Regions from separate parts of the Serratia sp. CoH_134_PS_4 genome, predicted to be linked through region 2. Evidence: predicted binding sites of a transcription regulator. Region 2 holds the regulator's gene; the other holds the start of a gene.
What was found. The regulator LexA, encoded in region 2, represses DNA repair genes until DNA is damaged. The targets are predictions, from matches to a motif close to TNCTGTATGTACATACAGNA.
Positions count from the first base shown of each region.

Region 1: uvrB (excinuclease ABC subunit UvrB) is a predicted target of LexA. The motif match lies at 988-1,007, and genes of this name have one in related genera.

Region 1 covers NZ_JBXWKI010000008.1:37,910-46,020, forward strand. The annotation lists gene uvrB (excinuclease ABC subunit UvrB) at 1,118-3,130, shown strand; gene AC2FCQ_RS13965 (VF530 family protein) at 3,238-3,495, shown strand; gene yvcK (uridine diphosphate-N-acetylglucosamine-binding protein YvcK) at 3,500-4,417, opposite strand; molybdenum cofactor riboswitch at 4,678-4,820, shown strand; gene moaA (GTP 3',8-cyclase MoaA) at 4,807-5,793, shown strand; gene moaB (molybdenum cofactor biosynthesis protein B) at 5,941-6,453, shown strand; gene moaC (cyclic pyranopterin monophosphate synthase MoaC) at 6,458-6,937, shown strand; gene moaD (molybdopterin synthase sulfur carrier subunit) at 6,934-7,179, shown strand; gene moaE (molybdopterin synthase catalytic subunit MoaE) at 7,182-7,649, shown strand; gene AC2FCQ_RS14000 (Bax inhibitor-1/YccA family protein) at 7,837-8,111, shown strand, end outside.
Region 2 covers NZ_JBXWKI010000017.1:50,496-58,606, reverse strand. The annotation lists gene AC2FCQ_RS21545 (MFS transporter) at 1-1,273, opposite strand, end outside; gene ubiC (chorismate lyase) at 1,673-2,197, shown strand; gene ubiA (4-hydroxybenzoate octaprenyltransferase) at 2,194-3,087, shown strand; gene plsB (glycerol-3-phosphate 1-O-acyltransferase PlsB) at 3,148-5,616, opposite strand; gene AC2FCQ_RS21525 (diacylglycerol kinase) at 5,766-6,134, shown strand; gene lexA (transcriptional repressor LexA) at 6,256-6,864, shown strand; gene dinF (MATE family efflux transporter DinF) at 7,081-8,111, shown strand, end outside.

The DNA.
Region 1 (8,111 bases), on a different contig from region 2:
TTTTTCCAATCCTTGTTGCCGTTTCCGCGTTTGCGGTTTCTTTCCCGAGTGTCTTAATGTCCAGAATAAAATGCTGTTAAGCTACCTTTAATTAGGTAGTTAGGTTCAGGCTTAAATCAGCAATAGGGAGCCAAAAATGGTGGCTAATAGCTGTTTATCAGCGTTCTTTTGTTTTTTACACGCAAATGATGGCTATTTCGTGCTGCCTTTTGAGTGAACGGATAGCCGATCACTTCCCCGTTCATTAGTGGATATTTATCCCGGTAGTTATTGGGTATGCAAAGGTAATGCAAGCTATGGGCCAACTTTTAAAATCAGTTAAAAATGAGGGATTGTTATTGCCTTGTTAACGGCTGGCCGGGCTAAGGCAAGGGTGTTGAACAAGTGAGAAAAGCGGGGGAAAGTTAACGCGGACGATTTTTGCACTCTTCCAGTGCTCTGCAGAATGGTTATGGTGCAAGCTGTTTCGGCGGTTGTGGAAAGATGCAACAGGTGACGGCAACAATGAGATAAATCTGTTTTTGGCAATGGGGCTTTTTAGCATTAATCGGCATAAACAAAGCGATATTTCTGTGAAAAAATAACTAAAAAAGCCGTTCAGGCAATGAGAAATGGCAAAAAGCGTTCTTTCTGCAACTCCCGTCGCTGGCGGGGCGGTGAGAGTTATCCACTATTCCTGTGGATAACCTTGTGCATTAGATTTAGAAAAGCGGTTTGAAGCGAGAGCTGACGCGGGTTCTGTTCGCTTTGTCCGCAATCTCGTCTTTTTTATAAATTAGTTATTTATCAATAAATTAACTAAAATCAAGCGGCCAATGTATTGATGAAGTCTCTATGTATGATTTTTCACCGCAGTGCTATCAATAAGTTAATTCGTGGCGGATTTTGGGGATAAATCTGTTATTGACAATAAAAATGTCACGCCGCTGTAACCCTGCCGGTGCATTCCGCCTGGTTTGACGCACGCAAAACAGACGAATCGCTTGAAGCTGGTTTTATATCCAGTATCATAGGCACTGGCGAAAATCGCCGGGGCTTTCCATAATTAGAGGCCATTCATCGAGCATCAGCTCTATGGCCGCCTGAGCGCGCACATCTCCACAGGGTAGCCGAGTCAATGAGTAAAATTTTCAAACTGCATTCTGATTTCAAACCGGCCGGCGATCAGCCGCAAGCCATCAGTAAGCTGGAAGAGGGCCTGGAAGACGGCCTGGCTCACCAGACGCTGTTGGGCGTTACCGGTTCGGGTAAGACCTTCACTATCGCCAATGTGATCGCCGATCTGAACCGGCCAACCATGGTGCTGGCACCCAACAAAACGCTGGCGGCACAGCTTTACGGCGAGATGAAAGAGTTCTTTCCCGAGAATGCGGTCGAGTATTTTGTTTCTTACTACGACTACTACCAACCCGAAGCCTACGTCCCGAGTTCCGACACGTTTATTGAGAAAGACGCCGCGGTGAATGAACACATCGAACAAATGCGCCTTTCTGCGACTAAAGCGTTGCTGGAGCGTCGTGACGTTATCGTGGTGGCGTCGGTGTCCGCGATCTACGGCTTGGGCGATCCGGATCTGTACCTGAAGATGATGCTGCATTTGACCAAAGGCATGATTATCGATCAGCGTTCGATTCTGCGCCGCTTGGCAGAGCTGCAATATACCCGTAACGATCAGGCCTTCCAGCGTGCAACTTTCCGCGTACGTGGCGAGGTGATCGATATTTTCCCGGCTGAATCAGACGAGTTGGCGCTGCGCATTGAGCTGTTTGACGAAGAAGTTGAACGGCTTTCGCTGTTTGATCCCTTGACCGGGCAGATCGAGCAGATAGTGCAGCGCTTTACCATTTATCCAAAGTCGCACTACGTGACGCCGCGTGAGCGGATCCTGCAGGCGATGGAAGAGATCAAAGTGGATCTGGCCGAGCGGCGAAAGGTGTTGCTGGCCAACAATAAGCTGCTGGAAGAACAACGTTTGACGCAACGCACCCAGTTTGATCTGGAGATGATGAACGAACTGGGCTATTGCTCCGGCATTGAAAACTACTCGCGCTATCTGTCAGGGCGTGGAGAAGGCGAGCCGCCCCCAACGCTGTTTGATTATTTACCGGCGGATGGCCTGCTGGTGGTCGACGAATCCCACGTCACCATTCCGCAAATCGGGGCCATGTTCAAGGGCGACCGTTCGCGTAAGGAAACCTTGGTCGAATACGGTTTCCGTCTGCCTTCGGCACTGGACAACCGCCCGCTGCGTTTTGAAGAATTTGAAGCACTGGCTCCGCAGACGATTTATGTGTCAGCTACGCCAGGCAAGTATGAGCTGGAGAAATCCGGTGATGACATCATCGATCAGGTTGTGCGGCCGACTGGGCTACTGGATCCTCAGATAGAAGTGCGGCCTGTGACGACGCAGGTGGATGACCTGCTTTCCGAGATCCGTAAGCGGGTGGCGATCAACGAACGCGTGTTGGTCACCACCTTGACCAAACGCATGGCGGAAGACCTGACGGAATACCTGGAAGAACACGGTGAGCGCGTACGTTACCTGCATTCGGACATTGATACCGTAGAACGTGTCGAAATCATTCGTGACCTGCGCCTGGGCGAGTTTGATGTGCTGGTGGGTATCAACTTACTGCGTGAGGGGTTGGACATGCCTGAGGTGTCACTGGTGGCGATTTTGGACGCCGATAAAGAAGGCTTCCTGCGTTCTGAACGTTCGTTAATCCAGACCATTGGCCGTGCGGCGCGTAACCTGAACGGCAAGGCGATTCTTTACGGCGACAGAATTACCGACTCAATGGCCAGGGCGATCGGCGAGACTGAACGCCGCCGCGCCAAACAGCAGGCGTTCAACGAAGAAAACGGCATTGTGCCACAGGGCCTGAACAAGAAAATTTCCGATATTCTGCAGCTGGGCAAACCGGGTAATCGCGGTAAAGGCCGAGGGAAGGGCAAGGCGGCGGAAAATACCGAGCAATACCAGAACCTCACGCCGAAAGCGCTGGATCAAAAAATCCGCGAGCTGGAAGCGCAGATGTACACCCACGCACAGAACCTTGAGTTCGAACAGGCGGCGGGCTTGCGCGACGAGATTCACCAGCTGCGCGAGCAGTTTATCGCTATTTCGTGACCGGTTGGGGCGCCGCGGAGCGCGGCGCTGCCAAACATAAAGTCCTTGTCGCTCCCGCCAAAGCTGATTATGGTGTGCGGCCAATTCACTACAACGAGCTACCGATCATGACCGAACACCAGTCCAAAGACCCGCTGCACGGCGTCACTCTGGAACAACTTCTGAATAAACTGGTGGAGAGCTACGGTTGGTCGGGGCTGGCTGAACGCATTCGCATCAACTGCTTCAGCAGTGATCCCAGCATTAAGTCCAGCCTCAAGTTTTTGCGTCGTACCCCTTGGGCGCGCAAGCAGGTGGAAGATCTTTACATCGACATGATCGAAAAAGCCGCCAGCGATAACCCGTGGTTGCGTGGCGGCAAGTAAGTGCTTAGGCGCGGGTGCCTAATTCGATCAACGCCTGATCCAGCGCCTGGCGCAGCAATTGACGATCGTGGCGGTAGGGGATATCGGTCGCTTCCAGCGGTTGTTTGATCACCACGCGATCTTGCACTTCACTGGCATCCACCGAGGGGCCGACAATCAGCGCGTCGATCATCTGGCGACCAATCTTCTCTTCCATCAGTTCCAGCTTATTTTTCAGCGTCAAGGCTGCAGCCGCGACGCTCAGTTCCCGTCCCAGGTTACCGATATAAATCATATTGGCGCTGCTGCGGCGCAAGGCCTGCGTGAGGTCATCAAGCAGCAGCAGGGGCATCAGGCTGGTCAGGAAGCTACCTGGCCCGATCAGAATCACATCGGCCTGTGCAATGGCATCCAACGCTTCGCGCGTCGCGTTGACGCGCGGTGACAGCATCAACTCTTGCGGCATGTCGGTCAGCTGATCGACATTCACTTCACCGTAGACATGGTTGCCTTCGTGGTCGTGCGCCATCAGATCCACGGGCTGCTCGGACATCGGGATCAGGGCTGCATCTACCTTCAGTAAGCTTCGCACCAGATTGATCGCTTCCAGTGGGCGAACGCTGAGGTGATCCAATGCCTTCAGCATCAGGTTACCGAGGTTGTGTCCCGAGAGCTCACCATTGCCGCTGAAACGATATTCAAACATGGCGGAAGCCACGCTCGGTTCCGTGATCAACTGATTGAGGCAGTTACGGGTGTCGCCCCAGGCGATGCCGCCTTCTGAACGTCGGATACGGCCGGTTGAGCCGCCGTTATCGGTGGTGGTGACAATACCGGTTAAACGGGATCCTAAAGACGACAGGGAAGACATTACGCGGCCCAGGCCATGGCCACCACCTAATGCCACCACCCGATCGAGGTCGGCCAGGGTACGATTACGCATAAATTTCCTTACAAAGGGGCTTAACTGCCCGCATAAAGTAGCGGATTTGGCGCAAAAACGCGAAAAAGAGTGTGATTCACGTGATTCCGGTCAATTCGTCTGCGTAAAGGGCGTTTATCATGGTTTATCAGATTTGGAGCCGCTTAAAATCGCTGTATACACAATTATATAGCGAAATTGCGCGTTGGCTATCCAGTTTGTTTAGCGCTAGAATTCTGATGAAAACCACGGTTTCGTTCCGGCTACTCAATCAGTAGGAACTGAAACCAAAACTCCTAGCCTCTGGGCCTACGTTGTTCTCGCGGATGATATGGCGCTTTGGCCGTGGCGAAGTTAGCCACCAGGGTGCAGAGTGGAAACGCTCGCGCCTCCCGACTTTGGAAGGTGTTATGGTGCCGCAACTCATTGATGCTTATGAGCGTAAGTTCTATTACTTGCGCCTGTCGATTACCGACGTGTGTAACTTTCGTTGCACCTACTGCCTGCCGGATGGCTATCGTCCTAATGGTAGCCCAAAAACCTTCTTGTCACTGGATGAGATCAGACGTGTTAGCCGCGCATTCGCCGAGCTGGGCACAGAAAAAGTGCGCCTGACCGGCGGCGAGCCCTCGCTGCGTCGCGATTTTACCGAGATCATTGCCGCCGTGCGTGAAAACCCGGCTATACGCCAGCTTGCCGTGACCACGAATGGCTACCGTCTGGCGCGCGACGTCGCCGGCTGGCGTGATGCCGGCCTGACGGCAATCAACGTCAGCGTCGACAGCCTGGATCCCCGACAATTTCATGCCATCACCGGCCAGGATAAATTTCGTCAGGTGATGGAGGGTATCGATGCCGCTTTCACTGCCGGCTTCAACAAAGTAAAGGTTAATGCCGTGCTGATGCGTGATGTTAACCATCAGCAACTGGGTACCTTCCTGCACTGGATAAAAGACCGCCCAATCCAACTGCGTTTTATCGAACTGATGGAAACCGGCGAGGGCGGAGAACTGTTCCGCAAACACCACGTGTCTGGCGATGTGATTCGCTTACAGCTGGAGCAGCAAGGTTGGCAGCGCCAGCCACGCGGCCGTAGCGACGGTCCGGCCCAGGTGTTCAGTCACCCGGACTATCAGGGCGAGGTGGGCTTAATCATGCCGTACGAGAAAGATTTCTGTGCCAGTTGCAACCGACTGCGGGTGTCCGCCATCGGTAACCTGCACCTGTGTCTGTTTGGTGAACAGGGCATTACCTTGCGCGATCTGCTGGCGGATGACAGCCAGCTTGAGGAATTGAAGGATCGCATTCAGGGCGGGCTGCTGACCAAAAAGCAAACCCACTTCCTGCACCAGGGCAACAGTGGCATCACGCAAAACCTGTCGTTTATCGGCGGCTGATACCCGGCATATTTCAAGCCGCAGCCTTGTTGGCTGCGAGCGTGCACCCCAGTCACTGACTTGAGTCAGCGCCTGGGGATTGACGCACTGGCCGCCGAGCTGCAACTTGAAATCTATTGGGTATCCTAAATAGGAGCATATTGAACAATGAGTCATGCCAGCAGTGAATTCATTCCGGCACATATCGCTATTTTGACCGTTTCAGACAGTCGTGGTGAAGCAGAAGATACCTCCGGCCAATACCTGCAGGAAGCCGCGCTTGAAGCGGGGCACCAGGTTGTGGATCGCGCCATCAGCAAAGACGACATTTATCAAATCCGTGCACAAGTTTCCGCGTGGATCGCCGACGAAAAAGTACAGGCAGTGCTGATTACCGGCGGCACCGGTTTTACGGCCCGTGATAACACGCCGGAAGCCCTGTTGCCGCTGTTTGATCGTGAAGTGGAAGGGTTCGGCGAGCTGTTCCGCATGGTGTCTTATGAAGAGATTGGCACCGCCACCATCCAATCGCGTGCCTTGGCTGGGATTGCTAACCAGACGGTGATTTTTGCCATGCCTGGATCGACCCGGGCCTGCCGTACGGCCTGGGAACGTATTATTGGAGAGCAACTGGACGCACGCCACCGTCCGTGCAACTTCCTGCCACATCTGAAGAAATAAAAATATGACGCAGCTAACTCACATTAACGCCGCGGGCGAAGCCCATATGGTCGATGTTTCCGCTAAAGCTGAGACGGTGCGCGAGGCGCGTGCCGAGGCTTTCGTGGAGATGCTACCCGCAACTCTGGCGATGATTATCGACGGCAGTCACCACAAGGGCGACATATTCGCCACGGCGCGCATAGCCGGTATTCAGGCGGCAAAACGCACCTGGGAACTGATCCCACTGTGCCACCCACTGATGCTGAGCAAAGTTGAAGTGCAGCTGGAAGCACAGCCGGAACACAGCCGGGTACGGATTGAAACCTGCTGCCGGTTGACCGGTAAGACGGGGGTTGAAATGGAAGCCCTGACCGCAGCCTCGGTGGCTGCGTTGACCATTTATGACATGTGTAAAGCGGTACAGAAAGATATGGTGATCGGCCCGGTGCGGCTACTGGCGAAAAGCGGCGGTAAGTCCGGTGATTTTAAGGTGGAACTATGATTAATATTCTGTTTTTTGCGCAGGTGCGCGAACTGGTCGGCACCGGCGATTTGTCTATGCCGGCGGACTACCCAACGGTAGAGGCACTGCGTAAGGCGCTGTGTTCCCGGGGTGATCGCTGGGCGCTGGCACTGGAGTCCGGAAAGCTACTGACTGCGGTGAATCAGTCGCTGGTGGCGGCCGAACACCCGCTGCGCGCAGGTGATGAAGTCGCTTTCTTTCCACCGGTAACCGGAGGTTAATGGTGGAAAATACCCGTATCCGCGTAGGTGAAGCGCCATTTAATGTGGGTGATGAATACCAATGGTTGGCGCAGTGCGATGACGATGGCGCTGTCGTGACGTTTACCGGCAAGGTGCGTAATCACAACCTGGGCGATAACGTCAGTGCGCTAACACTGGAACATTATCCGGGAATGACCGAAAAAGCATTGGCGGAGATCCTGGACGAAGCCCGTAGCCGCTGGCCGTTGCAGCGTGCAACGGTCATCCACCGTGTAGGCGAGCTGTTTCCTGGCGATGAAATCGTGTTTGTTGGCGTGACCAGTGCGCACCGCAGCATGGCTTTTGAAGCCACCGAGTTCATCATGGATTACCTGAAAACTCGCGCACCCTTCTGGAAGCGTGAAGCGGTTGGGCAGGGTGACCGCTGGGTCGATGCGCGTGACAGCGATCGACAGGCGGCGGAACGCTGGCATAAAGCGGTTAAATAGCCGATAAACAGCGGAAACAAATCAATACCTTTGCTGCTTTCGCGTTAGGTTTTCTGTGGTACGCTTATAGCAGGTAGATCCTTGGGATACCCTATGAATTTCAAGTTACCGCCAGGCAAACTGGGGCTTGAAAGGTGATGGGTACCGGGGGATTTAAATCTTGTTTCACACATAAAAGGTAACCGTCATGGACCGATATCCACGCTCTAATGGTTCAATCGTCGAACGTGCCAACAGCGGCATTCAGGCTTACATGGCGCAGGTTTATGGCTGGATGACCTGCGGCATGCTGTTGACGGCGTTTGTTTCCTGGTACGCGGCTAACACGCCTGCGATCCTTAACTTTATCTTCTCCAGCCAGATCACCTTCTTCGGCCTGATTATCGTGCAGTTGGGGCTGGTGTTTGTCATTTCCGGTATGGTCAACCGCCTGAACGGTACGGTAGCCACCGCGCTGTTTAT
Region 2 (8,111 bases):
ACCAGTGACCGAAACCCGCCAGCAGCGCAGTAGCAATCAGCGGTGCGGTGCCGCCGGACAGGATCGATCCCAGTTCCTTGGCGAACGCCATTTTTGAATAGCGATTTTTGACACCGAACAGTTCCACGCCGTAGGCGGCCTGCACGCCAAAAATACCGAGTGACGCAATACACATACCGACCACAATCACTGAAATCACTATCGCCGGTTCGCGGCTGTCGAGCAACCAAAATGCCGGGAAAGCATAGAGCACCAGCAACAGGCAGAACCAACGGTAGGTGACGCGGCGACCGAAACGGTCAGACAGCCAACCGGCAAGCGGGATAACCAGGAAACCGCACAGTGAAGCAATCATTACCGCCAGCGCCGGCACTGACTTATCCACCATCAGCACCTTGGCGACGTAACCCACGATAAACCCCTGGCACATATAGGATGGGCCGTTTTCGCCAATACGCAGGCCGAGCATGATCCAGAAGGCTTTGGTACGTTGCAGGTAGCTGCGGTTATCCGGTGCGACAGGGGTGTTATCCAGCATCCGCTGACGATTTTGCTGCAGCTCGCGTTCAAATACGGGGGTTTCACGCACGTGACGGCGCAGGTACAACGCTCCCCCGGCAATCAAGATGCTGGCGAGGAACGGAATGCGCCAGCCCCAGGCGATCAAATCCGCTTTGTCCAGTTGCAACACCAACAGCCACACCAGCGAGGCCAGTAACGTGCCGCTATTGGAGCCGACGGCAATGATTGAAGCGACCAGACCACGGCGCTTGGCCGGTGCGTATTCTGCCAGCATCACCGCGCCACCGGAAAGCTCGGCCCCCGCACCGAAGCCCTGAGCAAAACGCAGGATCACCAGACAAGTGGGTGCCCAGACGCCAATTTGTGCGTAGGAGGGGATCAGCCCGATCAGCGTGGTGGAAACACCCATCAGCGCGACCGTGGTGAGCAACACCACTCGACGGCCTTTGCGATCGCCAATCCAGCCGAACACTAACGCGCCGATAGGCCGGGCGATAAACCCGACGGAATAGGTAGCGAAGCTTGCCAATAATGCGACCATTGGGGTGGCTTCGGGGAAGAACACGTCGCCGAACACCATGCCGGCCGCCAGACCATACAGGGCAAAATCGACATACTCCATGGCGGTGCCGAGCCAACAGGAGAACGTGGCGCGCCAGAATTGACCGCGCCCCTCTTTGGTAGCCAAACGTTCATCGGCCGCCAGCGTCTCACTGGCGGCCTGTGGGGTTGCAAGCGTTGTTTCGCTCATGGCATTGATATCCTCTTTTAGTCTGCGCCACGCCTTGATCGCGTGATCGCGGTAAAGATGGTTTCCCTGGTGTCGGCAAGAAGGTTTGCTGACAAAGTGTTGGACTGATGGCGATTCAACGCTGCGATGCAAGGGTATCTACGCGCGTAGATAAAACAATGCTGCAGAGGTGAAAGTTTGCTGACGATCACAGAATACCCATCGCTCCGGTGAACGAAGGTAAAGAAAACAGATGGCAGAAAGATGACATTGCGGTGCTTTTTCGGTGGTGATTTTGCGGTGTGTTACATCACGAATCAGCCTGCCGCTTTTGGATTTCTGCGTTACAATGGGCATCTGTTAACAGTTTGTATGGCCTGTCACCGCCGTCACGCGTGGCGTCAGGCATGGAGTAGAACAATGTCTGGCAATAGGGATTCCATCCTGCCGTCGCTAACGTGGTTATCTGCGCAACATCCTCCCGTGCCCGCTGCCGTTAGCGACTGGTTGATGGAGTTAGGGTCCATGACTCGCCGTTTTGAGCGTCACTGTGGGCGTGTGCACGTTGAACCGCAGCGCGAATGTTTTGTCACCCGCGATCAGTTGGGTGACGAGGCCGAACACTTGCCGGACAGCCCGCGCTACTGGCTACGTGAAATCGTGTTACTGGGCGACAACCAACCTTGGTTGCTGGGGCGAACGGTGATCCCGCAGGAAACGCTTACTGGCCCGGACTTGGCGCTGGTGGATTTGGGCACGCTGCCACTGGGGCGTTATCTGTTCAGCAGCAATGAGCTGACTCGCGATTATATTCACATTGGCCGGCAAGAGAACCTGTGGGCGCGTCGTTCCCGCCTGCGGCTGGCGGGCAAACCGCTGTTGCTGACTGAACTATTTTTGCCTGCTTCGCCACTGTATACGGCAGAGAGTACGGACCCAGAATGATGAGGAGAGACAATACCTTGGAGGGAAGCGTGATTCAAAGCAAGTGGCGGGCTTATAGCCATCTGATGCGCATCGATAAACCGATTGGCACTTTGTTGTTGCTGTGGCCGACGCTGTGGGCACTATGGCTGGCGGGGCAGGGTGTGCCATCGCTGTCTATCCTGTTGGTGTTTGTGGTTGGGGTATTCCTGATGCGTGCCGCCGGTTGCGTGGTGAACGACTACGCCGATCGGGCTGTCGATGGCCACGTGAAGCGTACCGCCGGGCGCCCGATGCCGAGTGGCAGGGTAAGCGAGAAAGAGGCCAAAGTGCTGTTTGTGGTGCTGGTGCTGATCTCCTTTGGGCTGGTGCTGACGTTGAATGCGATGAGCATCTGGTTGTCGCTGGCGGCGCTCGCGCTGGCATGGGCCTATCCGTTTATGAAACGGGTCACACATCTGCCGCAGTTTGTGTTGGGTGTCGCCTTTGGCTGGGGCATCCCAATGGCCTATGCTGCGGTGAGCGAATCATTGCCGCTGAGCTGTTGGCTATTGCTGTTGGCCAATATTTGCTGGACGGTGGCTTACGATACAATGTATGCCATGGTCGATCGTGACGATGACCTGAAGATTGGCGTGAAATCCACCGCCATTTTGTTTGGTCGCTACGACAAGCTGATCATCGGATTGCTGCAGTTTGCCACCTTGCTACTGCTGGTGTGGGTGGGGTACCTGGCGCAGTTGAGCGGCGCGTTTTATTGGTCGCTGTTGCTGGCGGGTGCCCTATTTATCCATCAGCAAAAGCAGATTGCCGGTCGCGAACGCGAGGCCTGCTTCAAGGCGTTCCTGGATAATAACTACGTCGGGCTGGTACTGTTTATCGGTATCGCGCTGAGTTATTGGCAGGCTTAACGGGCTACTGGTAATAAAAAAGGCACCCTTGGGTGCCTTTTTCGTTTCCGTATCAACGGATTACTCGTCTTTTTCTTCTGCTTCTTCGAGCGCAACCGACGGTGCGTTGGTTTCCGCTGGCATGCTGACACTCTCAATGGTCAATTTGATTTCTGGGGTGATCAAATCGCTCAGCATGCTATACACCTCCATGGTGTGCTCACGTACGGCATCGCCAATATCGTTGATATAGCCTTCTTCGCGCAGCGTTGCGACCAGGGTTGAGAATACCGCTTTGTCGAAGAACTCCGGTGCGTTGATGCCGTGCAGCACTGACAAACGCTGGGCCATAATCCGACTCTCTTTCTCCAGTGCTCCGCGATTAATGCTTGGATTCGCACTGAGGATAGACATGGTGATGGCATAGCGTTGCAGCGTTTCACGGATACCGGCTGCCAGCAATTGCAATGGCCGGATGCGTGCTGGATTCAGTACCAGAGCGTCACCCTTATCGCAGATCAGTTGCTGACGGATCATTTCGTCGATGAGCGGGCGCAGCACTTCCGCCAGTTGTTCTTTGTCGTTGTGCAAGAACAACTCCGCCTTCAGCATGGGGTAAATCAACCCGATCTGGCGCAGCAGTTCGGTGCGAGAAACCCGGCGGTGATGCATCACGATGGTGGCGATCAGTGAAGGCAATACCAGCAGATGATGGATATTATTGCGGTAATAGGTCATCAGCACTGCCTGCTCGCGCGGCAGAATGATGATATCGCCGATATTATCCTTCTCGACCTCAAACTTATTCATGTTCAGCGCGTGATCCAGCAGCTCATCCGGCGTCTGGGTCGGTACGGTGACATCGCTGGCATAAGGCACGTTGCGCATCAGTTGCAGATAGCATTCCAGCTGTTCTAACAGCTGTTCGCGGGTCAGCGAGCGCTGGCGTGAAGCCAGTAGCGCCGTAGAACACAGGTTCATGGCGTTAGCCGCGGCGGCATTGTTGATACGCACCATGATCTTGGCAGCCAGATCGTTGACCGTCGGCGTTAACCAGCTTGGGCGCTGGGATTCGATCGGGTCAATCGCGTCGCGCCACTGGGGCACATTCTGGTTCAGGTAAGTGGTCAACGGCAGTGGATCACCGAAGTTGACATAACCCTGGCCGAGATTACGCAGCTTGCGCAGACCACGCAGCATCTGCAGCAGGCTCTCTTTTTCTTTGGTCGCGCCACGCAACTCTTTAGCGTAGGTGCCCACCTCCATCACGTGCTCGTAACCGATGTAGATCGGTACCAGTGTGATCGGGCGAGAACCGCCACGCAGCATCGCCTGAATGGTCATCGACAGGGTGCCGGTCTTCGGTTCCAGCAGGCGTCCGGTACGAGAACGGCCACCTTCGACAAAATACTCCACGGAGTAACCGCGGCTAAAGAGTTCGCCGAGGTATTCGCGGAACACCGTCGAATACAGTTTGTTGCCTTTGAACGTCCGGCGGATAAAGAAGGCGCCCAGGCGGCGGAAGATGGGGCCAGCCGGCCAGAAATTAAGGTTAATACCGGCGGCAATGTGCGGCGGCACCAAGCCTTGGTGGTACAGCACATAAGAAAGCAACAGGTAGTCCATATGGCTGCGGTGGCAGGGCACATAGACGATCTCATGACCATCTTGCGCTAACTGGCGCACGCGTTCAGCGTTGGTGACGTTGATGCCTTGATACAGCCGGTTCCAGGTCCAGCTCAACACGCGGTCAGAAAGGCGCACCGTTTCATATGAGAAGTCGGCGGCGATCTCTTCCATCAGTGCAATGGCGTTCTGCTGGGCTTTCTCATGGGAAATTTTCTTGCTGCGTGCTTCGTCTTCGACCGCTTTTTCGATCGCTTTGGACGCCAGCAGTTTGTTGAACAGGTCCTGACGGGCCGGCAGACTTGGGCCAACGGCAGCCAGACGCTGACGCGAGAAGTGCATTCGCGCCACGCGCGCCAGTTTTTGTGCGATGGTTTTGTCCGTGCCGTGTTCAGTCGCCATGCGACGCAGTGAGACGGTGTTGGAGAAACGCACAAAGCTGTCGCGGCCGAGCCACAACACGGCGAAGAACTTCTGTACGCCGTTGAGCAGACGTAGATGTGGCGTGCCGTGGCCTTCGCGGCCTGGGGAGCGACCAAACATCACCGAAACAGGCAGCATCTGAATATCGAGATCCGGATTACTGCGGTGCAGATCCAGATAGTCGTGAAACAGTTTTACTGACTCTTCTTTCGGTGTGTAGTAGCGGAACACGCGCGGGCCGTCGTGAATAAACACGTGGCTAGGCAGCACGGTGCCGTCTATCTCCAGCGGATTGAGAGGATCGGGCAGATCCTGCGCCAGGCACTGGGTGCGCAGCGTCAGTAAATCCGCCTTGGAATTATAAGGTAAAACATACAAAATCGGCCGTGAGGGATCCAACCCTAACTCCGTGACCGGATCTGAAGGGATAACCTTACTTCTTACCAACAATTTAAGTGGTAAATTCAATAGTTTATAATAAATTTTACGCCAACCTGACATAACAACGTGAAGCCTCTTGTTAGCAATGCGTCGCAAGCATACCAGAAACCGGGTAGCAGATCTGTGGTGTTGGAAAACCGAGAGCCGGAAGCATTTCCTGGCCTAGACTCTTTAATTATGACTTACCTCTGTGAAAGGCACTAAAAAACATGGCAAACCAAGCAACCGGCCTGACCCGTATTATTAAAGCCGCCGGCTACTCTTATAAAGGCTTTTCCGCTGCCTGGCAGCATGAAGCGGCGTTCCGCCAAGAACTGGTCGCCACCGTGCTGGCTATCATACTGGCGATTTGGCTGGACGTGGGTGCGATAGCGCGCATTTTATTGATCGGATCGGTGCTGCTGGTGATGATCGTCGAGATGCTCAACAGCGCGATAGAAGCGATTGTCGATCGGGTTGGCACTGAACATCATGAGCTTTCGGGCCGGTCCAAGGATATGGGGTCGGCAGCAGTTTCACTGGCGATTATTTTGGCGTTGTTTGTCTGGGGCTCGGTGCTCTGGCAACACTTTGCCTGAATGGGGTGGCCCTGTTGCGACGTGGGTCGCTAATCCCTGATTTTTATTCATTCTTCGGTTCCCAAGCCGCACTTACCTGTATATACTCACAGCAAGACTGTATAAACAAACAGGGGGCGGAATGAAAGCACTAACTACCAGACAGCAAGAGGTCTATGATCTGATTCGCGATCATATTTCGTCCACTGGCATGCCGCCAACGCGCGCCGAAATCGCCATGCGTCTGGGGTTCCGCTCGCCAAATGCTGCAGAAGAACACCTGAAAGCATTGGCGCGTAAAGGCGTCATCGAGATCGTCTCTGGTGCATCGCGCGGCATTCGTTTGCTGATGGAAGATGAAGAAGGTTTACCGTTGATCGGTCGTGTTGCCGCCGGTGAGCCACTGTTGGCGCAGCAGCATATCGAAGGGCACTACAAAGTGGATCCTTCCTTGTTCAAGCCAAGTGCGGATTTCTTGCTGCGGGTCAACGGTATGTCGATGCGTGATATCGGTATTCTCGACGGCGATCTGCTGGCGGTACATAAAACTCAGGACGTGCGTAACGGCCAGGTCGTTGTGGCGCGTATTGAAGACGAAGTTACAGTTAAGCGTCTGAAAAAACACGGAAATGTTGTTGAGTTATTGCCGGAAAACAGCGAGTTCCAACCGATTGTGGTTGATCTGCGCCAGCAGAATTTCACCATTGAAGGCCTGGCGGTCGGTGTGATCCGCAATGGCGACTGGGTTTAATCCTCACGCCTACACATCGTCCTCTGATTTAAGTCGCCCCAGTTCTGGGGCGATGTCATATCTGATTCACTATATACCCTATAGCTTTCAAGTTGCAGCTAGGCGGCCAACTCGCTCATCCCCAGGCGCTTACTCAGGTAAGTAACTGGGGTGAGCGAGTGCAGATAACAACGCTGCAACTTGAAAGATGACGGGTATACACGGGAACATTCCACTATGCGCCTGCTTTCCGCCTTCACCAGCGATACCGATAAAGCCTTGTGGCGCCTCGCGCTACCGATGATCTTTTCCAATATCACCGTGCCGCTGCTTGGGTTGGTCGATACCGCAGTGATAGGTCACCTCGACAGCCCTGTTTATTTGGGGGGCGTGGCGGTCGGGGCGATGGCGACCAGCTTCCTGTTTATGTTGTTGCTGTTTTTGCGCATGAGTACCACCGGATTGACGGCACAGGCGCTGGGCGCACAAAACCCACAGGGATTGGCACGTGCCTTTATGCAGCCGCTGTTGCTGGCAGTATTGGCCGGCGTCGTTATCGTGTTGCTGCGCCATCCGTTGATCGATCTGGCGCTGCAGATTGTTGGCGGTGACGATGCGGTGCTGAAGCAGGCACGGTTGTTCCTTGAGATCCGTTGGCTGAGCGCGCCGGCAGCGCTGGCAAATATGGTGATCTTGGGTTGGCTGCTTGGCGTGCAATACGTGCGGGCGCCGGTCATCCTACTGATAGTCGGTAATGTGTTGAATATCGTTCTGGATATCTGGTTGGTCATGGGGCTGGGCTGGAATGTGCAAGGTGCCGCGACGGCGACCGCCGTCTCTGAGTACGCTACGCTGCTGCTGGGTTTATGGCTGTCCTGGCGAGTGATGCGCATACGCGGTATTTCTGTTCCGATGTTGCGCCATGCCTGGCGCGGTAATCTGCGGCGTTTGCTTGCGTTGAACCGCGATATCATGTTGCGTTCACTGTTGCTGCAATTGTGCTTTGCATCCTTGACTATCTTCGGCGCCAGGCTTGGCGGTGACGTAGTGGCAGTAAACGCGGTACTGATGAATTTGCTGACCTTTACCGCCTATGCACTGGATGGTTTTGCCTATGCGGTAGAAGCGCATTCTGGTCATGCTTATGGTGCCAGAGATGACAGTCAATTGCGTAAGGTGTGGCGCGCGGCTTGCCGGCAGGCCTGTTTGGTGGCGTTAGCCTTTGGTGTGGTTTATGCCTTTGCCGGGCAGCAAATCATTGCGGCGTT